4 regions of the Alteromonas naphthalenivorans genome follow, and region 4 is predicted to be linked to each of the others. Evidence: predicted binding sites of a transcription regulator. Region 4 holds the regulator's gene; each other region holds the start of a gene.
The links. The regulator FNR, encoded in region 4, switches genes on or off when oxygen is low (the NO sensors DNR and NnrR bind a similar motif). The targets are predictions, from matches to a motif close to TTGATCTAGATCAA.
Positions count from the first base shown of each region.

Region 1: a site for FNR is predicted at 3,575-3,588, ahead of AMBT_RS00140 (OmpW family outer membrane protein). Genes of this name have one in related genera too.
Region 2: a site for FNR is predicted at 2,102-2,115, ahead of AMBT_RS18845 (GbsR/MarR family transcriptional regulator). Genes of this name have one in related genera too.
Region 3: a site for FNR is predicted at 4,269-4,282, ahead of ccoG (cytochrome c oxidase accessory protein CcoG). Genes of this name have one in related genera too.

Region 1 is NC_015554.1:29,020-35,022, reverse strand. It holds rRNA gene AMBT_RS00160 (16S ribosomal RNA) at 1-284, opposite strand, end outside; gene AMBT_RS00155 (gamma carbonic anhydrase family protein) at 834-1,370, shown strand; gene aroE (shikimate dehydrogenase) at 1,398-2,225, opposite strand; gene AMBT_RS00145 (group II truncated hemoglobin) at 2,254-2,685, shown strand; gene AMBT_RS00140 (OmpW family outer membrane protein) at 2,787-3,461, opposite strand; gene hemF (oxygen-dependent coproporphyrinogen oxidase) at 3,627-4,571, opposite strand; gene tsaC (L-threonylcarbamoyladenylate synthase type 1 TsaC) at 4,568-5,143, opposite strand; gene AMBT_RS00125 (DNA topoisomerase family protein) at 5,165-5,716, opposite strand; gene AMBT_RS00120 (DUF494 family protein) at 5,747-6,003, opposite strand, start outside.
Region 2 is NC_015554.1:4,319,974-4,325,976, forward strand. It holds gene AMBT_RS18835 (substrate-binding periplasmic protein) at 1-711, shown strand, start outside; gene AMBT_RS18840 (energy transducer TonB) at 860-1,894, opposite strand; gene AMBT_RS18845 (GbsR/MarR family transcriptional regulator) at 2,165-2,722, shown strand; gene AMBT_RS18850 (cytochrome ubiquinol oxidase subunit I) at 2,734-4,095, shown strand; gene AMBT_RS18855 (cytochrome d ubiquinol oxidase subunit II) at 4,105-5,115, shown strand; gene AMBT_RS18860 (methyl-accepting chemotaxis protein) at 5,575-6,003, opposite strand, start outside.
Region 3 is NC_015554.1:3,411,692-3,417,694, reverse strand. It holds gene AMBT_RS14880 (TonB-dependent receptor plug domain-containing protein) at 1-1,487, opposite strand, end outside; cobalamin riboswitch at 1,540-1,756, opposite strand; gene AMBT_RS14875 (serine/threonine protein kinase) at 1,800-2,771, opposite strand; gene ccoG (cytochrome c oxidase accessory protein CcoG) at 2,768-4,201, opposite strand; gene AMBT_RS14865 (hypothetical protein) at 4,522-4,887, shown strand; gene AMBT_RS14860 (DUF3016 domain-containing protein) at 5,164-5,709, shown strand; gene AMBT_RS14855 (acyl-CoA dehydrogenase family protein) at 5,849-6,003, opposite strand, start outside.
Region 4 is NC_015554.1:1,862,686-1,868,688, reverse strand. It holds gene AMBT_RS08050 (patatin-like phospholipase family protein) at 1-482, opposite strand, end outside; gene ttcA (tRNA 2-thiocytidine(32) synthetase TtcA) at 483-1,424, opposite strand; gene uspE (universal stress protein UspE) at 1,605-2,528, opposite strand; gene fnr (fumarate/nitrate reduction transcriptional regulator Fnr) at 2,626-3,366, opposite strand; gene AMBT_RS08030 (sulfite exporter TauE/SafE family protein) at 3,417-4,076, opposite strand; gene ccoS (cbb3-type cytochrome oxidase assembly protein CcoS) at 4,063-4,278, opposite strand; gene AMBT_RS08020 (heavy metal translocating P-type ATPase) at 4,280-6,003, opposite strand, start outside.

The DNA.
Region 1 (6,003 bases), 1.8 Mb from region 4:
CAGCTAGAGATCGTTGCCTTGGTGAGCCTTTACCTCACCAACTAGCTAATCTCACTTGGGCCTCTCTTTGCGCCGGAGCCTAAGCCCCGTTTGGTCCGAAGACATTATGCGGTATTAGCAGTCGTTTCCAACTGTTATCCCCCTCGCAAAGGCAAGTTCCCAAGCATTACTCACCCGTCCGCCACTCGACATCATCTAGCAAGCTAGACATGTTTCCGTTCGACTTGCATGTGTTAGGCCTGCCGCCAGCGTTCAATCTGAGCCATGATCAAACTCTTCAATTAAATATATCGAATATGAATCGTCGTTGTGTGACACTCTTAATGAGTGCCCACACAGATTGTCTTGTCTAAATTGTTAAAGAACGTGGCCACTTAACGTAACCTCACCGTAAGCCGTTGCTTTTTGGTGACTCACTCTGTTTGAGCGAGGTGCGTATTATACGCTTGAAGTTTTCAGTGTCAACACTTTTTGAAAATTTATTTTCTGAAGTGTTTTCTTTAAAACCCCGTCACACTTGACCTTAAAGGTAAGTAGTGACTTGCTTTGTCAGTCTAAGTTGTTTCACTTTCCTGTCGAAGCGGATGCGCATTCTAGAGATTTCTGAGCCTGCGTCAACCTCTGATTTCAAAAAAGTGTCACATTTCGTTTAAGTGCTTAAAATACCAACCACACAGCCTATAAATCACACATAAATTCGGATTTTCACTGATTTCCTATTAGTCTCATTGCCTATTTTTACTTAGGCAATGGTTGAATAAGATTGGTTCTTCACCCCTATTCTCTGTTTTAATGCTTTCTCAACAGATGAATTTATATATAAAGGTGCTGTTTTGACAATCAGAAACTATCAATCAACTTCTCCCACGCTCGGCGAACGCTGCTATATAGATGAGTCAGCTGTTATTGTTGGCGACGTTACCTTAGGCGAAGACGCAAGCATCTGGCCTTTAGTCGCTGCCCGAGGTGACGTAAATCATATTTCAATTGGGGCACGCAGCAATATTCAGGATGGCAGTGTGTTGCATGTTTCTCGTAAATCCGTTTCTAATCCTAATGGTTTCCCCCTTATTATTGGAAATGACGTTACCGTAGGGCATAAATGTATGCTTCATGGCTGCGTGCTTGGAAATCGTATCTTGGTAGGAATGGGCGCCATTGTAATGGACGGTGTTATTGTAGAGGATGATGTCTTTATTGGAGCCGGTGCTTTAATACCACCAAATAAGCGACTCGAAAGTGGTTACCTTTATGTAGGGAACCCAGCTGTAAAGAAACGCCCATTAAAGGAAAGCGAGACAGCCTTTCTAAAACAATCAGCGTTGAACTACGTAAAATTAAAAGATGAATATAGAGAGGAGCAGGCTTAACAGCCTGCTTGCTTATACCATTGTCGATTACTTTGCCTTTAACTGGCTACGTAATACATCAATTACCGCACTGGTCTTTGGTTTGTAGCCTGTCCATATTGTAAATGACGCGGCAGCCTGTTCCACCAGCATACCTAAACCATCAAGTACCTGTAACGCACCTAACGATAATGCTTGTTGCATAAAGTAAGTCGGCTCTGCGCGATAAACCATGTCATACGCTGTTTCGCATTCTTTAAATAGCGTTGCGTTCATATCAAAAGGCAGAGTTTCGCTTAAGCTCGCTGCGGTTGAGTTAATAATGATATGTGGAGCTACTTTATCGCAGTCTTCTATACCTACTACCTTCACCTTACCTCCACCCGTTTCACTTGCCACTGTTTCGGCCTTCGCTTTTGTCCTATTAGTAAGATGTAGCGATGCAATACCTGAAGCAATAAGCGGTGCTATTACACCTCTTGCCGCTCCACCTGCACCTATTAATAGCACGCGTTTACCTTGCAGTTGTACACCATGATTAAGTAAGTCATTAACTAACCCTACGCCATCGGTATTAAAACCTGCAATGGTGCCATCGCTACGCTTCATTAATGTATTAACCGCTTTTGCATCTAACGCAGCTTGGTCGTCTACACTGGCAAGCGCAAAGGCATCTTGTTTGAAAGGCATAGTGACATTGCAGCCTACCGCGCCAGGTTGCGATAAGAATGTGTTCGCTGCAGGCGTAAAACCATCTTCTGGGGCGAGGATTTTTTCGTAACTAATTTGCTCGCCGCATTGCTTAGCGAACATTTGATGAATAGTTGGTGATAGACTCTGAACTATAGGGTTACCGAAAACGGCAAACTTTTTCATTGAATTGTTATTAATAAGGCTGTCTGTCATGGGAATGTCTAACTTCTTTAAATCGATACGAAAGGAAAAACCTGCTGTGTCAGAGACTACACCATATTACCGAATAGGTGGAGAAGATAAGGTACGCCTTTTGGCAAACCGTTTTTATGACATTATGCGTGATGATCCTATTGCAAAAGAGCTTTACGCTATTCATCCTCAGCCAACAGATAGAATCAGAGAAGTGTTTTTTCTTTATTTAAGTTTATGGTTAGGCGGGCCTGATACCTATCAGCAGCAATATGGTCACCCACGGCTACGTTCACGACATCTTTCTTTTAGTGTTACACCAGAATTAAAAGACCAGTGGATGTACTGTATGCGAAAAGCCATGCACGAGACGGTTGATGACCTTCCGTTGGCGCAGCAACTTCTTAACGCGCTAGATCAACTTGCCACGCATATGATTAATACTAAATAAAAAGCGCTCCGTGAAATACGGAACGCTTCAGATTAAGATTCAAGGTTATCCGAGCTTAAGAAGCCACTTATATAAACGTAACTTACCTCATTAGATAAATCTTAGAATGTATAGCCTACAGACAAGGTATAAACCCAAGGGTCAATATCAATGTCGTTTACGTTACCTTCTGCACCACCTACGGTAAATGACGCTTCGGTGTTAATATCGATGTAACGTACTGACGCATTAACATGCCACTCTTTATCTATTTGATAGTCCATTCCCACTTGTGCAGAAATACCTACAGAATTATCTAAAGACAAATCTTCAAGGCCTGCTTCTTTATTTGCATCCGTAAATGATTCATCAAAGATAAAGGTATAGTTTAAACCTGCACCAATATAAGGTTGAAAAGCAGCATTAGCATCGTTGAAGTAGTAGTTAACAGTAACAGTTGGGGGTAAGTGCGTGACTTCTCCCAATGTATTGCCTGTCCCTAGTGGATCGTTAACCGAAAAATTCACATCGTGAGTAAACGGCGTTGCGGCCAACAATTCAACATTGATATTGTCGGTGATGAAATAAGCAACGTTTAATCCTAACTGGGTATCGTTATCGATAGTCAGTGCTACACCTAAATCGCTACCACCTGCAATGATGTTAGAGGTTGATTCGTCGGGCGCAACGGTTGTTAATCCACCACGAACTATCCAATCACCCTTTTCATGAGCTGAAGCAAAAGGAGCGGCTAGCGCTAAAGAAATACATATGGCTGAAAGTGTGTGTGTACGCATTGTGTGTCTCTTGTGTGTTTAATGATAATGACGACACTGTAAACGTTTAAAAAGAAAATATTTTGATCCAGCGCAAGGTGCAATCTAGCTACATAGCTTGGTAATGAGGGAATTTGATGTGGATCAAGGGAATGGCACCACAGGAAGAACCCATGGTGCAAAATATTACCAGTTTGTAGGCTGAAGCCAGTCAGTTAGCTTTGCTTCCGCGCTACCTGGAGTTGGAGTATAGCAATACTCCCATCGGGCAAGCGGTGGCATAGACATTAAGATTGATTCGGTTCTACCACCAGTTTGTAACCCAAACAAGGTGCCTCTATCGAATACCAAGTTGAATTCTACATAGCGACCACGGCGATAGAGCTGAAAGTCACGCTCTCTTTCACCGTATGAGGTGCTTTTTCGCTTTTCTACGATAGGTACGTAAGCATCGACAAAACCATTGCCCACTGCCTGCATAAAGTTGAATGAAGTTTCAAAACCCCAATCATTTAAATCGTCAAAGAATAAACCGCCTACACCACGTGTTTCATTGCGATGCTTTAAGAAGAAGTAGTCATCACACCACTTCTTATATTTCCCGTACACGTCTTCACCAAAGGGAGCACACAATTTCTTCGCGGTATTGTGCCAATGCACGACGTCATCTTTAAAGGGATAAAACGGGGTTAAATCGAACCCACCGCCAAACCACCAAATAGGCGCTTCACCTTCTTTTTCGGCAATAAAAAAGCGTACATTTGCATGAGACGTCGGAATATAGGGGTTGTGTGGGTGAATAACTAACGAGACCCCCATGGCTTGAAAGTTTCTACCCGCAAGTTCCGGACGGTGAGCCGTGGCAGACGCCGGCATCTGACTTCCAAATACATGAGAAAAGTTCACCCCACCTTGCTCTATTACTGCGCCGTTTTTAATGACCCGAGAACGCCCGCCACCACCTTCCTCGCGAACCCAAGAGTCTTCTTTAAACTGCCCTTTACCGTCGGCAAGTTCTAAGGTTTGGCAAATGTTGTCTTGCAATGACAGTAAGTACGCTTTTACTTGTTCTATTACTTCACCGGCGTCTTTACCGTCTAACTGTTGATTTACGTGTTGGGGGTCAATCATGATCTTATTATCTCTCCGGTGTCGCCGTCACGGATGGTACTGGGTTTAGCGTGGCCACCTACTTCTCCATCAATATAGAAAACACTATCACCAAATATATTGATTGCGTCCTGCTGGGTGATTGCGGGTTGTTGGCCAGTTAGGTTGGCACTTGTAGATACAAGTGGCTTTTCTAGCTTTTCACATAAAGCTTTAACCACTGGATGGTTGCTGACTCGAACCGCTATTTTTTCATGCTTGCCAGTTAACCATTGTGGCGTCGACGCCGACTTGGGTAGCAGCCAAGTATTTGGCCCAGGCCAACTGGACACAATTTCAGTACGTCTGTGCTGAAGTATGGCTTCATCATTTATATAAGGTAATAGCTGAGAATAGTTAGCGGCAATCAAAATCACCCCTTTTTCGATGGGGCGCTGCTTCAATGCTAAGAGCGCTAACACAGCCTCTTCGTTGTCTGGGTCACAGCCTATGCCCATAACCGCTTCAGTAGGGTAAACCAATAAGTCACCATTTTTAAACGCGGATACAATTGGGTCGCTAGTGTCTACTTGCCCCTTGGTCGGGATACTCATTAGTGCTTTTCTCTGTAGGTGTTATTTATCGTCTTTTTTGAAGCCACACCCTGGCTGAGGGCAACAAATTTGGCCTTTCTTTTTTATCAGAACGGCCCAGCCACAATCGGGGCATGCTTCATTTACTGGCGTGAAATTTAGCACATAACGACAGTGGGGATAATGGTCACACGCAAAAAACTGCTTACCGTATTTATTGGTGCGGGACGCAAGTTGTCCTTTTTTACACTTAGGGCAAGTAACGTGGGTGTCTTCTTGCTGTTTAATTGGCGAGATATAGTGGCATTCAGGAAAATTGGTACAGCCTATAAACATACCAAAACGCCCTTTCTTAATAGCCAAGGTAGAATCACACTCTGGGCAGGTAACCCCATCCAGTAGTTTTAATAAGGTGGTTTGCTTATCGTGTAATGGCTTGCTGAAGTGGCAATCTGGGTAACCGGTGCAGCCAATAAAAGGGCCTGATTTGCTGTTTTTTATATGCAGTGGTTTACCGCAATCGGGACAATCACCGAAAGCGTCTTCTAAGGCATGTTCGTGCGCAGAGAAAAGTGAATGATCAATTTTCGACATAAACCAGCAACTAGCACGACATGAAGCACATTAGTGCAACACGCCGTCAGGTTCATCAAATAATAAATCTTCCATTTGTGCGTAGGCTTTTTCTTTACCTGGCACATTGAACAGTACCATTAGCACTACCCACTTTAGGTCTTCTAAACAGAATTCAGAAGAGTCTATTTCCATTACTCTGTCTATTACCATTTCTCGCGTTGACGCATCTACCACGCCCACCTGCTCTAAAAATAGCAAAAAGCCACGGCACTCTACGTCTAATCGCATCTGCTCTTCATGCGTAT
Region 2 (6,003 bases), 2.5 Mb from region 4:
AGAAAAGACACGGTTACCCTTTCAGCCCCCTACCTTCCCATCTATTTATATGCCACGGGTAAAAAATACGATGTTGAAGAGATTAAGCTGATACCGCATTTAAAAGACAGCCGCGTAGCGATAGAAAACCGCTTTGCTAATACGCCAAAGTTCCGCATGCTAAAAGAAATCAAGTGGTCACGTAATCCCAGCACGTACGACGCTTTTAAGCAGCTAGCCGATGACAGAGCGCCGTATTTAATTACTACCCACTTGTTGATTGAAGAGTTTAATTTACTTCTTGATAAAGACGGTGAAGAGCTTTTACACGTATCTTCAGCATCGTTGATGAACGCTGGTTTTTCCTTGGCACTTGGCACAAGTACGCCTAACGCTAAGGCCACTATTGAAGCGTTTGAACAAACCATTCAGGTCATGCAACAAGATGGCAGTTACAATAAAATTCTGGGGCTACCTTGGCTATCCAAAGACATTAACAACGACGGTATCGCCGACTATATTGGTGAAACTAGTGTGAGCCTTGTACCCACAGATACACTTACCGCCTACCCACTCGATAAATCGTTACCTGGTGATAGCAGTATTTACGTTATTGATGGTGTTATCGTTGAAACGAAAGCTGAAGCGATGGCTATGCTTGATGGCGTTAAGGCCGAGCGAGAAAGTTTGCTCGACCCTGATGTTTATAAAACCATGATTAGACGCTGGTAGTTATTTAACTGCGCTTTTTATTGCGCTTTTTATTGCGCTTTTTATTGCGCTTTTTAGGAGCAGATTTTAGCAGTGCCTTTTGCTAGCACTGTAGAAGAGCGCCCTTATAGTCAATCATTTTGCGAAACCGCTCTCGCTTTCTTAATTTTCAACTAGTGATTTCAAGAATATCAAATGTTGAGCCAGCATCCCCTCTGATTAACAAAATACAATCGGAAGTTTGCGCCGGAAACTCTATTTTGTTCTCCCAACCTTCTATATATTTTTGTTGATAATCGTTGCATCTAAGCTCCACTGAATCAACATTCCCTTGAGAAACTTCAACTTTAAATGTTGAGGGATCATACGTTTGAGACCACGCGCCTAAATGACTCAGCTGACCTTTAGTGACGTTTGCTGACCCAGTCGCTTTAGCAGCCTTCAGTGCATCTGCAAATTGTTGATAGGTTTCTTCAGATAAATTAAGGCCATTAACACTTCCCATTCGCGAAAGGGTTTCGGCGGCACCATTAAAATTGCCGAAATAAAGCTGTGACTGAAAAAGATTCACCGTCGACTTAGCCAATATTGCTATAGGCAAGTGTTCGTATAAATCTACTGTAATTTGGGATTGGCGCATATATTCTAAAAAATTTTCATTTTTATAATAATAGATAGACTTTAACCACGCAGCCAAAGCATGTTCGTTTAAATTTTTAGTATGGTCTTCTACCAAATTGTCTATGGATTTTTTTATGTTAAGCATATCTGCGGTAGGGCTAGAAAGCGCATCTATGGTAGCTTGGTATTCTTTTGCAAAGGCAGGCGTCACGCTACCTTCGCTATGGCCAGCCTCTGAGTATGTGTGTTTAACAAACAGAGTTTGAGCACTTGCTACTGGCTTATTGTTAACGAGCGCAGGAGAATATTGAAGGTTTCTTATGTATTTAGTGACTTTTTTGACATATCTGTCTTTGCCTGAATAATCAAAAACAACGATATCTTTCGTTGTGCCGTCTTTGTCTATTATAAATGAAACTCTTGTCCAACCTTCCATGCCTCCGCGCGAGGTAAAGGTCTCTTCCACTTTATTAGCATTTTTTATTATTTTGGCGGCTTTAACTTCTTTGCTGTTACCATTGGCAAAAGAGAAGCTGCTGGACACGATCAATAACACGCATAATAGCGCAGAAAATATTTTCACAATTTATCCCTAATTTTTAGCGTGTTAAAAGTAATAAACCTCAACATCGCGTTTCCTGTTTAATTCTATATTGTTTATAGCACCTATCTTTTAAACTTAACAATAAATCGAAACGTCACGAGACAACTTATCAACGAACATAAGATTCACCATGCCCATTTATGTCGTTTTCGAGTTCCTCCTAACATAATTTTCATCTGATACTTGTTGATCTCAATCAAACTTCGGCATAAACTTTCAGTAATTTCTGAAAGTTCAGCAGGTATAGACATGAAAATGACACCACTTATTACTTCCGCGGTTATGCATTTCGGCGAAATGGGCAGTCGTTGGGGCTTTAACCGTACTGTGGGCCAAATTTTGGCGCTGATTGTACTTGCTGATGAACCCATCTCAGCGCAAGAAATCGCCGACGCGCTAAATATATCTCGCGGCAACACCAGCATGGGATTAAAGGAGCTTCAGTCGTGGCGCTTGGTAAAACAGCACCTTGTCCCTGGCGAACGAAAAGAGTTCTTTATTGCAGGCGGTGACATTTGGACCCTAGCAAACCGCGTATTCGAAGAGCGCCGCAAACGCGAAATAGACCCTACCATGAGTTTATTGCGAGATTTATTACTCGATACGCCCGCCAACAAAACTGAAGCCAACGCACAAGATAAGCTGAATGAAATTCATGACTTATTAGAGTCGGTAACCGCATGGTCACAAGAGCTTCAAAACCTAGGCCCAGATAAACTTAACACCTTGATGAAACTCGGCTCGGGTGTTGGCCGTATGTTAGAACTGAAAGACAAAATTCTTCCGGGAAAAAATTCCGTTAATTAAGGAGACTATCTGTGGATGCGTTTTTGCTGTCTCGTTTACAATTTGCATTAAATATTAGTTTTCATATTCTGTTTCCTACTATCACCATGGCAATGGGATGGTTCCTTTTCTACTTCAAATTTCGCTCAAATGTAACCGGCCACCCTGTTTGGATGCGTATGTACCGCTTCTGGGTGCGCGTATTCGCACTAAGCTTTGCACTTGGTGTAGTAAGTGGCGTGACCATGTCTTTCCAATTTGGTACCAACTGGCCCGGCTTCATGGAGCGGGTGGGTAATGTGGCAGGCCCCCTATTGGGCTACGAAGTCCTTACTGCGTTTTTCTTAGAAGCCACCTTCCTTGGTATTATGCTGTTTGGTATTCGCCGAGTCCCTAATTGGTTACACACCCTTTCAACATTGATTGTGGCAGTGGGCACTACCATGTCAGCCTTTTGGATTTTGGCGCTTAACAGCTGGATGCAAACGCCTCAGGGGCATGAAGTTATAGATGGCGTTGTGTATGCGGTAAATTGGAGCGAAATTATTTTTAATCCTTCGTTCCCGTATCGCTTTGTACACATGATGCTAGCTTCGGGTTTGACGGCCAGTTTCTTAATTGCCGGTTTGTCGGCCTACCGTATGTTGAAAGGTGATGACAAGCTAGCGCCAAAGCTTGCTCTTAAAACCGCAACCTATACCGCGGCAGTGCTTATTCCTTTGCAGACTTTTGCAGGCGATATGCATGGATTAAATACCCTTGAGCATCAACCACAAAAAGTTGCCGCAATGGAAGGCTTGTGGGATACCACAGAGGGTGCGCCCTTACTGTTGTTTGCTATTCCCGACGAAGAAAGCAGAGAAAATCACTTCGAAATACCGGTACCCAACGGCGCGAGCCTAATTTTAACCCATAAAATGGATGGCAAAATTCAAGGCCTAAACGACTTTGAAGGCGAGCATCCGCCAGTAGCACCTGTATTCTTCGGGTTTCGGGTGATGGTAGGCATGGGCTTTTTAATGTTGGCGGTTTCGTGGCTTGGCAGTAGTTATTTACTTAGAGGGAAATCTTTCCCACTTTGGCTCAAGCGAGTATTCGCTGGCATGGCATTCAGCGGCTGGATTGCAACCTTAGCCGGTTGGTATGTGACTGAAATTGGGAGGCAGCCTTATCTCGTCAGTGGTGTTTTACGTACTCAAGAAGCGGTAACAACACTTCCTCCTGCGAATATCGCTTTCTCGTTCACCATGTACGCCACAATTTATACAATTTTGCTGTTCGCTTATATGGGAACGCTCATGTTGATGTGTCGCCGCGCCGTTGAAATTGAAGAGATTTCTACGGAAGAGCGTGAAATGGCAAAAGCTAGCAAAATGTCGCCGGCTAACACTTAAGGAGCAGCTATGTTATTCGAAAATGTATCAGCAGAAACATTAGGGAATATTTACGTTGGCCTGCTTGGGCTGGCAGTATTGCTGTACGCTATTTTAGATGGTTACGATTTAGGGGTAGGTGTTTTAATACCGCCCCGAGAAGAAAAGTTTCGTGACGATATGATTGCGTCTATTGGGCCCTATTGGGACGCCAATGAAACGTGGTTGGTATTGGCCGTTGGGCTTCTGCTGATTGCTTTTCCCGAAGCACACAGTGAGGTGCTTCAAAGCCTTTATATTCCCGCAACTATAATGCTATTAGGGCTCATTTTACGTGGCGTCTCTTTTGATTTTAGGGCGAAGGTCGTTCAAGTGCATAAGCGTAAGTGGGATCTCACCTTTAAGTACGGTTCATTACTTACCACGCTGGCGCAAGGTTATATGCTAGGCATTTATGTAACCGGCTTGCGTACCGACTTATGGGCACAAGGCTTTGCCTTACTGTCTGCTATTGGTGTAACGGCTGCGTATGCGTTTATTGGCTCTTGCTGGTTAATATTAAAAGCAGAGAACAACTTACAAGCCAAAGCCTATTATTGGGCGCGCAGAGGATTGTTTGCGCTTTCTATAGGAATAGTAGCGGTTAGTCTAGCAAACTTAACCTTGCATGATGATGTGCGTGACTTGTGGTTATCATCCACTGTTGGCTATGTATTGATGGCTATTCCTGTTGCCTGCTTTTTATTACTTAGCTTATGTGGCGTGCTATTGAAAAAGCTACCTGATGCAGGCGGGAAAGGTGAATGGATGCCTTTTGCTATAGCACTAACGGTGTTTGTGCTTTGCTTCACCGCTTTTGGAGTAAGTTACTACCCGTTTGTCATACCAGGACACCTTACGGTACAAGATGCACTTAGCGACGCCAACTCACTTCGCTTCTTATTAGTGGGTGTCGTTATTGTAGTACCTTGCATTCTTGCCTACACCGCGATGGTATACAAAATATTTTCAGGTAAATCGGAAAAGCTTAGCTATTATTAGCGCCTTCCTACCAGTTAAACCTTGAAAACAATAAAAGGCTCCTAACCACCTGGTTTCGGAGCCTTTTTTTCACCCGAAACATATTCAGCTCCTTGCAACTTCACTAGATCACTTTTTTTCTAATTTAGACCTCACACACTTGTAAACAAATGATTACACCAAAAATCAAACAAAATTCTTATATATTTCTTTTGTGACAGTGTTGACATAATAATTAAATATACGTATGCTTATTTTGGGCAGAATTAAAAGTAGACCATTATGAACAATGTAGTTAAATCATTTTCAAGGTTCTTCAGGCGTGCTCACCCCTATACAGTGGCTTACTATATAGGTCGGAAAAATGCTCAAAATATTTTAGGATGTAAGATCCAAAAGAAATCCAAGATTTTTGCTAGCAAGCAAACTGAAGAACAACAGCATTAGTAACGAAGGGCCCCTAACAGGGCCCTTCTTGCATTAGCCTATTTTAAATTGGTTCACATTAGCGCTTAATCCATTTGCAAGTGCAGACAAATCTTCAGCCGCATCGTTTACCTGACTGTTGTTCTGAGACAGTCTATCTCCCAAATTCTTAAATTGATTAACACCATTTTTCGCTTCATTGGCCTGCAACTGTGAATGTTTCGCCAATACGGCCGCTTCTTCACTAACACTCACTAACGCCAAAATGCTTTGCGTTCCTGCTTCAAGGGTTGAGACCAAATCATTAGCTAACCCCACTGAGTCATGTGCCTTGTTTTGATTTGAGCTCATAGTAGATACTGCAGAGGTAATTGAAACCACAATTTTCTCAAGCATGGTATTAATTTCAACCGTGGACTGGTGGGTTCTTACTGCTAGTGTTCTCACTTCATCAGCGACTACCGCGAAACCTCTGCCAGAATC
Region 3 (6,003 bases), 1.5 Mb from region 4:
GTATTCGCAGCGGTATACACACCTTGAGTGGTGTCAAAAACGAAGCCATTAATCTCATCTTCAAGTTGGGCACTATAACCGCTTACTTGTGCTGAAACCGAATTCCAATTTGCTTTTACGCCAACTTCCCATTCTTCACTCTCTTCAGGCGTTAAGTCTGGGTTGCCAATAAAGCTATCTGGGAAATAGCCAAATCGCTCAGTAAAGGTTGGGGTTTTAATGGCCTTGCCGTAGCTAGAAAATAGCGCATAGTTTTTTGATACTTGCCATGTAAGGCCAGCGCGATAACTCACGGCGTCATCAAATTCACTGTTGTTATCGAATCGTGCGCTGAAGGTCGCGAAAACATTCTCAACAAGGTCACCTGTAGCTTCACCAAATAGGCTGGTGGTATTGTCGTGTTGTTTTTGATTAGGATCGCCAAACACCACAGGGCCACGTTGTTCAAACAAACGTTGTAAGTATTCAGCACCACCTGCCACTTGCCAATTGTCGAAGCGATAAAAGCTTGTCCAGTTAAGTGCTAAGCGCTCGCCAGTCGTGCCACCCGCATCGGCACCCGAAGTGGTATTGTCATTATCATCTTTTCGGTAATCGAAAGATACCGTAGATGCATAAGCCGATGCATCTCGTGCGTAGCGCCATGCTAGTTTAGTGTTTAGTTGGCTACCATCAGTCACATTGTCGGCATCAGCAGGCAGGCCAGTCGTTACATAATCAGTTCCATCGTAATCATTTTCGTATTGGGTACTGCGGAATTTCGCGCTTAATGTGTGTGCATCTGCCAATGCATAATCAATATTGATGCCTGCGGTCATATTGTCATAACCGTCATCTTCATTACCGATGCGCGAAATGTTATCGCCCTCTGTTTTTAGGTAATTAGCGTAGGTGCGCACTGCCACATCGCCATTTTGCGTGGCGGCATTAATGCTGCCTTGGTAAGTACCTTGTGTGCCGATTCCAGCAGTTAAATTAACGCTAGGTTTTGCACTGGTTCCTTCACCGGCTTTAGTGGTGATGCTCAATACGCCACCAATTGCGCCACTGCCCCATAAGGCACTTTGCGGGCCTCGTAGCAGTTCTATACGTACCACATTCGCTGAGGTCAAATGGGCCAAGTCTATCAAGCTTCCTTGGCCAATGTCGTTAGACACCACACCATCAATAAGCACAAGCAAGTGATTACTTTCGCTGCCTCGAACACGAAGTTCCGTAAGGCCGCCTGGGCTACCTGATTGGGAAAGGCTTACGCCAGGCAAACCACGAATTAAATCGGTAAGTTGCACAGCGCCTGAGGCTTGAATATCTTGCTCGGTAAGCACGCTTACCGATGCGGGTAGCTTAGCTATTTGTACCGGTAAACGGGTGCCGGTAACAGTGAGTGTTTCTATGGTATCAGGAGTTTGTGCTAAAACAGGTGCAGACAGCATTGTCGCCACAGCAGCGTATACTGCAGTGCAGGTAAAGTGTGTTTGAAATTTCATTGTATTTCTCGCTATGTACTCCGCCCGAGTACAAGGGTGAATGTAAGCAGAATAACTGCCGTGAAGCTAGGCCGGTATCCGGGCTCACTCACCAATACTGTGTATGGTTTCTCTGCCTTCCCATGTCGCGACATCAATAGCGATGACACAGTGGCGTATAAAGGAGAATGTGTGTGGTCACACTGAGTTTACCGTTGCGGGGGCAGCATCAGATTTCACTGATTTCCCGTTTAACCCATAGATGGGCACCTAAGCGCGACGGAGTATAGCTTAAGTGCCTAATAAATAGCGAGTGTGTTCAGGTTTTGCGCGCTAATATCCGAGTTTGAGAGGCGCTTCCTGCATGGCGGAAAGTTGTTCTTTTAACGCAAGAATTTGACCTTCCCAGTATTTATCATCGGCAAACCATGGAAAGGCACGAGGGAAAGCTGGATCTTCCCAGCGTCGAGACAGCCATGCCATATAGTGCACCATACGCATGGCGCGAAGGGGTTCAATTAGCGCAAGCTGATTGGTATTAAACGGCTGAAATTCTTCATAGGCTTCAATCAACGTATCGAGTTGCAATAGTTGTTGCTGTCTGTCGCCGCTCAGCATCATCCATAAATCCTGAATGGCAGGGCCCATTCGACAATCATCTAAATCAACAAAGGTGGGGCCATCGCGCCACAGAATGTTACCCGGGTGGCAATCGCCGTGCAGCCGAATAACGTCGGTGGCTTTGTAAGCCGAAGAGGCCGCGGTTATAACGGGGTTCAAAATAGCAAAAAAGGCCGTTTTAAGATGACTGGGCAACAAGGTGCTATTTTCTAAAATCTGGCGAGGTTCATCCAAATAACTTTGCGTGTCGATATCTGGACGTTGCTTAAAGGTTTTCGCTTGAGACACGCGGTGAATACGGCCAATAAAGCGCCCCATCCACTCAAGTTGATCTAAATTATCGTTCTCAAACTGGCGGCCACCTACCGAAGAGAAAACGGTAAAACGGTAATCACCATGGTGATGAAGGGTTTTTTCGTTTAGCGCTAGTGGCGCCACAATCGGAATTTCGCTATCAGCAAGCTCTTGGGCAAAACTGTGTTCTTCCAAAATTTGCGCGTCTGTCCAACGGGCAGGGCGATAAAACTTAACCACATAACGTTTGTTGTCATCGGCTTGAAATTGGTAAACCCGGTTCTCGTAACTATTGAGAGCAAGTAAGCCGCTTTGAAGAAAAATGCCCTGAGTCTCCAGGGCATCTAATATAGTGTCTGGATCTAATCCAGAAAACGAAAAGTCTTTCATCGATAAAGGAATTTGGTTGGCTCATTAACCGTAACGTTTTCACCTGAATCGGTGGTAGTGGTCACGGTGAATTGAATGTCTGTTACCACATCTTCCAGATTATACGGGTCGGTTGCAACCGAAATCGGTGTGCTATAAACCTCACCACCTTGTACCGTCACTTCTCTATTTCCAATAAAGGTGTATTCAGGCAGCCCTTGAACCGAAATAGTATAGGTCTGAGTTTGTTGAGATTTGTTGAGTACTTTAACGGTATAAACGTTCTCAATTAACCCTTCATTGGTTTCACGATATAACGAATTACGGTCGCGAATAATATCAATTTCAAGAGGCACGCGGGTTACAATGTCAGCAACCAATAACCCTGTCATGACAATGAGTACGATTAGGTAGCCAATAAGCTTAGGCCGCACGATGTGTGTTTTGCCCCCCGCCAGCTCTTCTTCCGACGTAAAGCTTATTAGCCCTTTGGGGTAATCCATTTTATCCATTACACCGTTACACGCATCTACGCACGCGCCGCAGTTAATGCATTCATATTGTAAACCGTTTCGAATATCGATACCGGTGGGGCAAACCTGCACACATAGGTTACAGTCAATACAGTCGCCCAGGCCTTTTTCGTGCACCTGTTCATGACTTAGTTTACGAGGGCGGGGGCCTCGCTGTTCGCCTCGTTTCGCATCGTAAGAGACGGTAAACGTGTCTTTGTCGAACATGGCCGATTGGAAACGTGCATAAGGACAAATATGGGTACACATGATTTCACGCATGTAACCCGCGTTAGCGTAAGTACACACTGCGAAAAAGACCACTGAAAACGCGGCCCAGAAACCCGTGTTGAAGGTAAAGAAATCAATAAAAAGGGCGCCGATGGGGGTAAAATACCCTACAAAGGTAAGTGCGGTAAGGAGGGCAACTGCCACCCAAGCCGTATGTTTGAGGGTTTTGCGAATAAACTTATCCGCGTCCATTTTTCGTGAATCTAGTTTTATGCGTTTATTTCTAGGGCCTTCTATCTTCTCTTCAAACCAAGTATAGATATATACCCAAGTGGTTTGAGGGCACATAAAGCCGCACCAGACCCTGCCAGCAAAAGTAGTCACAAAAAATAACGCGAATGCACCCACGATAAAAATATAAGCAAGCAAGGTTAAATCTTGCGGCCATAACGTTAACCCAAAGATAGAAAAGCGCTGTTCTACAATATCGAGTAGTACCGCCTGCTGGCCATTAAATCTTATCCAAGGAATGGCGGCGAAGATGGCCAGAAAAAACAAACCGAAAAAACGTCTAAATGTTTCAAGAGGGCCTTTAACCGCACGAACGTAAATTCGACTACGCGAGTCGTATCGCTTCCCTTCAGTAGTTGATGCGGGCTTGTGCACCTTTACGGGAGTAACGTTTTTAACCGGAATTTGTTCGTTCATTTTTTCAAAACCTTAGCCAACTTCTTGTATTGCGCGGCGCATTATAACAGCTGAAATTTAAGCGTGTTTAACATAGATCAATGATAGGGCTAATGATCATCTTTATTTATCTTTCAGTCAATACTGAAAGTTCAGAAATTATATTTTATCAATCTATCTTTACTTAATGCTAGTTGACTACTATGGCGATAATAGCTTTTAATACCGAATAAAAATTACACAAGTAATTATCCTTTTGATTTTTTAACGAAAATGTTTGTTGAAAATAACTAACGATAGCTGCGTTGTTTGAATTAAGTATAGTAGTGGAATAATTTTAAATGCTTCGTTTCTTTGTCATCTGTGCCGAAATTGTATTATTGGTGATTGTGCTACGATCGCCTTTTGTTCAATACTTTTTTTCAGATATACAAAGTACGGTCTCAGGTTGGTTTGTTTCCATTTCTGAGCTACCTGAACAAAGAGAGCTAGATGCGCTAAGAAATCAGGCGGCAGCGCAGCTTGCGCCATTAAAAGAATTCGAAGCAAACTACCTTCGAAGAATTCTGGCAAGTCGTTCAACGGTAATGCGCTTTCATATCGCTTACTGCGAAACCACCGATATAAACCCGAATTTTAGCCTCGGTAAGCGTCAGCAGTTGTGCACACTGATAGAGCAATCAAAACTACTGGAGCCCGATAGATAGTTACTGGAATCCGATAAATAAATAGCGCTAAGGCGTTGTTTCTTTTTTCTTGCTTCTTTTTGTTGTGCCTTTTAATCCTTCCTCACTTTTACCGAGTATTCAGAGTAAGCCATTCACTTTACGTTCAGCTTCCTGTGCTACTATTGAGCATATAGTTGTGATAAAAGTAGTAATGCTGCTATAAGTTGAAGCCATGCTTCATTAAGCGCCGTTACCCGTTTACTCAGTCTTGTAGCTGACTAATACCGGGTTTTTATAAACGAGGTAGGGGGTCACATGAAAATAGCTAAGTTAACCGGTTTATGTACGCTTTTGCTCGCCAGCGTGGGAGTGTCTGGTGTCTTGCAAGCAGCGCAGGTTGAAGTAACCTGGGAAGAGCCAAAGTCTTACCGAGATGTTAAACCATCGAACGAATCTCGAACTCGCTTTAGAGAACGCACTTTTAAAGAGCTTGATGAGTTTTTCACTGAACTCGCTGAAAAACTTCCCGAAGATCAAAAGCTGTCAATTACCGTAACAGACTTAGATTTGGCGGGTCAGGTTTGGCCAGCCTCTTTTGTTGGAATGGGGCAGTCCGCTGCCGATGTTAGGATCATTAAGGAAATAGACATACCTAGAATGTCATTCTCATATGTACTTTCAGATAGTGACAACACGGTGCTTAAAAGTGAAGACGTTAAAATAAAAGATATGATGTTCATGAATACCGTTAATCGTAGACTATCTAATGATAATCTAGTTTACGAAAAGAACATGATTGAAGATTGGTTCAACGATACGTTCAACGATACAGTTGCAAAAAGTGTAGTGAGTAACCATTAACACAACGAACAACCGTCCATACTCGCGCCAATGAGCGGTAGTAAGACTGCTCATTAACGGTTTTGTTTCAGCTGTTTTACTATATTAAAGATAATAAAAAACCGCCTTGATAGGCGGTTTTTTTAGTTAACAATGAACATTAAATATAATCGAACTCACTGCCAGATACCGCGAGTGTGCTTTCATACCCTGCTGAGTACGCTTGTTTGTGCGCATTGCGACGAGGCAATATACGTTGCATGTAGAAATCACGGGTTTTCTGCTTAGAAGAAGCTAGCACAGCGTTATCTGTGC
Region 4 (6,003 bases):
ACAGGCACTGGATTAACCACCGCGCCATCTACTAACCAACGATCGCCATGGGCGACTGGGGCAAATAGGGCAGGAATAGCACACGAAGCTTGAATGGTATTGCCAATCTCGCCGGAACTAAACACTACCTCACGACCTGTGTACAAATCGGTAGCCACAGAGGCGAACGGTTTTTCCATTGCTTCGTAGGTTGGGGCACAAAATTCGCTGGCAAGTTTATCAAACACTTTTCGCCCGCTAGCAATACCGCCCCTACGTAAACCAACGCCCATCAAAGCAAGTACCTGCCAATCTGACAAAGAACAAGACCACTCTTTAAGGCCTTCTAACTTACCACTAGCGTAAGCGGCACCAACATAGGCACCAATAGAGCAACCTGCCACCACGTCAATTTTAATACCCAGCTTTTCTAATGCTTGAATAATACCAATGTGGGTCCAACCTCTTGCGGCACCCGCACCTAATGCTAGACCAATTTTCATTTAGTTTGATTCCATCAAATTGATAACGTGAACCGTGTCGTCAGTAGGCTCACTGGGTGACTCGAAGCTGGGCGGATCGAAACCAATATCACCATCTTCAACCGGCCCGTTCTGTGTAGAGATGCCTTTAAAGTCGTGCAAATTCTTGTCGACCAAATGTGACGGCGCTACATTTTGAAGCGCACTAAACATTGACTCAATACGCCCAGGGAAACGGCGATCCCAATCTTGTAGCATGGCCTTTACGTTCTGACGCTGCAAATTTTCTTGAGACCCGCACAAGTTGCAAGGAATAATAGGAAATTCTACGGCATCAGAATAACGCTGAATGTCTTTTTCAGTACAATAAGCAAGGGGCCTTATGACAATGTGCTCACCATTATCGCTAACCAGCTTTGGTGGCATTGATTTAAGCTTACCGCCATGGAACATGTTTAAAAAGAAGGTTTCTAGCATGTCGTCACGGTGATGGCCAAGGGCAATTTTAGTGGCGCCTAGCTTTTTGGCCGTGCTGTATAAAATACCGCGACGTAATCGAGAACAAAGTGAGCACGTGGTTTTACCTTCAGGCACTTTATCCATAACAATAGAGTAGGTGTCTTCTTCTACAATTTTGTACTCTACACCTACACTTTCAAGGTATTCAGGAAGTACGTGCTCTGGAAATCCTGGCTGCTTTTGATCAAGGTTAACCGCAATAATGTCAAAATGAATTGGCGCAATGCGCTTTAAAAACATAAGAATATCAAGCATAGCGTAACTGTCTTTGCCGCCAGATAAGCACACCATGACTTTATCGTTGTTTTCAATCATGCCGAAATCAGCAATCGCTTTGCCTACATTTCGACGAAGTCGCTTTTGTAGCTTATTAAAGCTGTATTTTTGTTTGTTTTGAGACGCGGTTAACGGAGCGTCCGCACGGTTTGTGCCTGCACTGTTCATATCAATAGCTTTGTTACTGCGAAAAAAACCATTATACAGTAATCAAGTAAAATTGAATGTGCGAGGTTCAGATTTTTTAAATCTTGTTGGCCCTCTCTTCTAACAAAAAACAATAGCGTTTAAAGCTATAGCGCAAAGATAGCAAACAGTGCCGACAGGCTGTTTATGAACCTGTCTGAATTACCGTGAAAGGGGCGAAATAAAGCCGTCTGGTTTTATTGCCAGTACATCACACACAAGTTCATCAATAACATGTTCTGCGGTGTTACCTATGAGAGCCGCAGAAATACCTATTCTGCCAACCGTACCTATGATAACAAGTTCAGCGTCTATATCTTGGGCTATCTTTGGAATGACTTTTTCAGGAAGGCCTTCCTTCACATAACAGCGCTTACTATCGATAGCATACTTCTCGCTGTGTGTGTTCATCTCAAGTTCGTGATGATGCTTTACCGCGTTGTTGTAAGTGTCTGGGTCAAACTCAGGAACTTCAATAGCAATATTTAGCGGCGTAGCTGGGTAGCTGTTTACCAAATTTACGTTACCGCTGAGCAGCGCGGCATAATCGTTAGCAATCACCGTGATTTTGTCGTTAAGTAAGGCATGCTCGTCGTCTTCACTGCCTACATTTACCGCGGCAATAATTTCACCATTTTCAGGCCATTCATGATCTTTAACCAATAATACGGGGGAGGGACATTTTCTAAGTAGATGCCAGTCTGTAGGAGTAAAAATAACAGAAGCTAAATCGTCATGGCGCTTAGTTGCTTTTACCACTAAATCTATACTGTTGTCGATGACATAATGCACCACAGCTTCAAAGGCACGGTTGTTCCATTCCACAACTATATCTGTTTTAGAAAAACCTAAGTCGTCTAAAGTTTTTTTCAACCATCCAGCATGTTCTTTAGTGACCGCATCACGCATGGCTTCACGATCATCAGGGCTAAGCATGGTTGTCATATCGTAAGATAAGTCGTAAACCACCAGCATGGCGGTGACAGAGGCACCTGTCTTTTTGGCAAGTTCATATGCACGGCTAAGCGCAGGTTGGGTTTCTCTATCGGCTTCAATAACCGCTAAAATACGCTCATACTTAATCATAACCCCTCCAAACATAGTCAGAATTTTGGTTGCTACAATTTAAGTGTAATACCTATTTGCTATTACGTAACTTGTTTTAGATCAAAAGCTTTGAAGATTAGCTATTACAGGCGATATTAGGTGCAACCACAGACGTTAAACGTTGTGACATCTCATCAAAATCTAAAATAGTGATGAGTTTACCGTCCACTTGGATAATATTTTCTTTTTGAAAACGGCTTAACAGGCGGCTAATGGTCTCAATAGTTAGACCAAGATAGTTCCCAATTTCATTTCGAGTCATGGTTAGGTGAAATTCTTTATTTGAAAATCCACGTTCTTCGAAACGTTGAGAAAGCTGAGAGAGGAAATACAATAGACGTTCTTCCGCTGAGCGTTTATTAAGCAACATCATGAGATCATGATCTTGTTTAATTTCCGCACTCATAAAACTCATTATTTGATGTCTTAACTTAGGAAATTGAACCGACATTTCATCAAGCGTTTCATACGGTAATTCGCACACCATGGCGGTTTCTAATGCCTGAGCATAACTTTGGTGCTTATTTTCCCGTAAGGCATCGAAGCCGATAATATCGCCAGGGAAGTGAAAACCTGTAATCTGCTCTTCACCATCTGAATTGGTGACGAAAGACTTAAAAGAGCCCGTTCGTACTGCGTAAAGAGAGTTGAATTTATCTCCCGACTTTACCAGCAAATCACTCTTGTGAAGGGGTTTCTTTCGCTCAATAATATCATCTAAAGATTCAATCTCAGTCTTGTTTAGCGCAACGGGCAAACACAAGTGGCTGAAACTGCAATTTTGACAATGAATTGAGAATTGGCTTCCTTTGCTCATAGGTTCAAACTATAAATAGGGTCGACTTAATATTAATCTTACTCTTTTGTTTATGAAATTGCTGCATAAATTAAAAAGAGAGCGTAAATAGCCACTATTACGGAAAAGCATTGTCTTACCACGGGGTGCCTAAAACCAGCTATTAGGTACTGGCTACCTGCGCTTGCAGCTAACAAAGTGGGCAGAGTACCTAACCCAAAAAATAACATGATGGCAGCGCCGTCAACGGCCGACCCCGATGCTAATGACCACGTTAACGTGGAATAGACCAACCCGCAGGGTAGCCAGCCCCATATAAAACCATAGGGTAGTGCATAAACCGGGCTTTTGAATGGAAGAAATCGTTTAGATATTGGCTGAATAGCTTTAAATAAGCCGCGTCCCATAGCTTCAATATAATTCAAGCCTTGCCACCACTTTCCCAAATAACACGCTAATAGCAGCAGCATAACGCCACTAATCAAAGATAAAACGGGTTTAGCAATAGGCACAAACTCGGTGGCCATTTGGCCGACAGCGCCTGTAATAGCGCCGGCTAATGTGTAGCTGAGGATACGGCCAAAATTATAGGCAAGGGTGTAGGGTAATGCCGGTTCATTACTTGGCGTTACTGTGCGTAGTGCGGCAACAATACCACCGCACATACCCACACAATGCACGCCGCCAGCAATTCCAATGAAAAAAGCAGAGAATATATTAATCTCTGTCATCTGTTTCTTTGCGTTGTTGTAACTGCTTTCGCTGCTCGGCTAGCTTCTTTTCATCACCTGATAAATCATCATCAAACAAAATGCTGTAGCCCTGTCTATCAAGATCTTCAAACTGATTGGTTTTTACCGCCCAGAAAAAGATAACCAGTGCCAGCGCAACAATAATAATAGCGATGGGAATTAAGACGTAAATGATACTCATATTATTTACTTAATAACCTCGTTGAATTGGTGACCACAATAATACTACTCAGTGACATGCCAACCACGGCCATCCAGGGAGAGAGTAACCCCGACACTGCAAAGGGTAGAATGATAATATTGTAACCTACTGACCATGCAATATTTTGCTGAATTTTACGTTTTGCCTGTTTCGCCACAGAAAATAAGGTTGGCACCGATAGCAAGCTGTCTCCTAGCAAAATAACATCGGCGGCTGTTTTGGCCACATCTGTGGCGTTTCCTACCGCAACCGCCACATCTGCGCTAGCAAGAACAGGGGCATCGTTTATACCGTCGCCCATCATCATGACTTTGCGACCTTGCTTTTGCAAAGTATGCACCTGTGAATATTTTTGCTCCGGTGATAAGCCACCCTTTGCTAAGTTGATTGGTAAACTAGCAGTAAGTGCATCAACGTTTTTCTGTGTGTCGCCACTTAGCACCACTAATTGATGTTCATTCAGTGCGGTGAGTGTCGCTAAGGCATCTTGCCGCAAGCTATCATTTACGCAGAACGCGGCCATTAATACACCGTCGGCACACAAAAACACATTTGCCGGTATATCTACCTTTGAGGTGGTTGATAAATTACAAAATACGGCTGAACCCATAGTAAAAACTACGTTGTCTATCTCACCACTAATGCCGCCACCTGGTGTAACGGTAAATCCGTTCATGGTATTAGGCAGGGTTCTATGTTTTGACTTAACATTATCGTTGTCGAAGGCACGGGCAATAGGGTGCTCAGAACGAGACTCTAACAATGTAGTTAGCGCCATTACCTGCACTGGATCTACCCCTTTAGCAAACCAGCGCTGTTGCAATGAGAACTTACCTTCGGTCAGTGTGCCGGTTTTATCAAGGGCAATGGTATCAATATCGTTAAGTTGCTCTAAGGCGTCAGCACGCTTTAACAAAATGCCCTGACGATTCAGCTTCGCCATAGCGCAGGTTAACGCTGAAGGTGTGGCTAAGCCTAGCGCACAAGGGCAGGTTGCCACTAATACAGAGATGGTGATCCAAAAAGCATCTTCACTGCCCACAAACGACCAATAACTGTACGTTAAAGCCGATATCAGCAATACCGAGAACACAAAGTAACGGGAAAAGTTATCGGCAATCTGCGCAGCTTTTGGCTTGCTTGCCATGGCGCTAGCTTGTAAACGCACGATTTGATTGACCAAGGCATGCTTTAAGCTTTGGGTCACTTTAACCGTTAGTGTGCCATCTTGGTTTACTGTACCGCCGTAAACTACATGGCTGGCCGATTTACTGACGGGGTTAAATTCACCCGTTAACATAGACTCATCAACCGCAGCAGTGCCGTCTAGCACAATACCATCGACAGGGATGGTCTCACCGGGTTTCACTAGTACCACATCATTGGGCGCTAATTGCTTTGCAAGGATTTGAACGATACTGTCATCTTCTTCAATTTTAGCCGCTGAAACCGGAATGTATTGCATCATATTGGCTGAAATTTGCGCCGCACGGTGCCTGCTTCTATGTTCAAGGAATCGGCTTAACAGCAGTAGAAAGATAAACATGCATATGGATTCAAAATACACTTCACCTTGCTCAAGCAAAGTGGAACGTAAACCCGCAAAGTAGGTGCCAAATACCGCGAGGGTGACAGGCACATCCATATTCACGGTTTTTGCGCTTATTGCCTTTAATGCACTTAAATAGAACGCGCTTCCTGAAT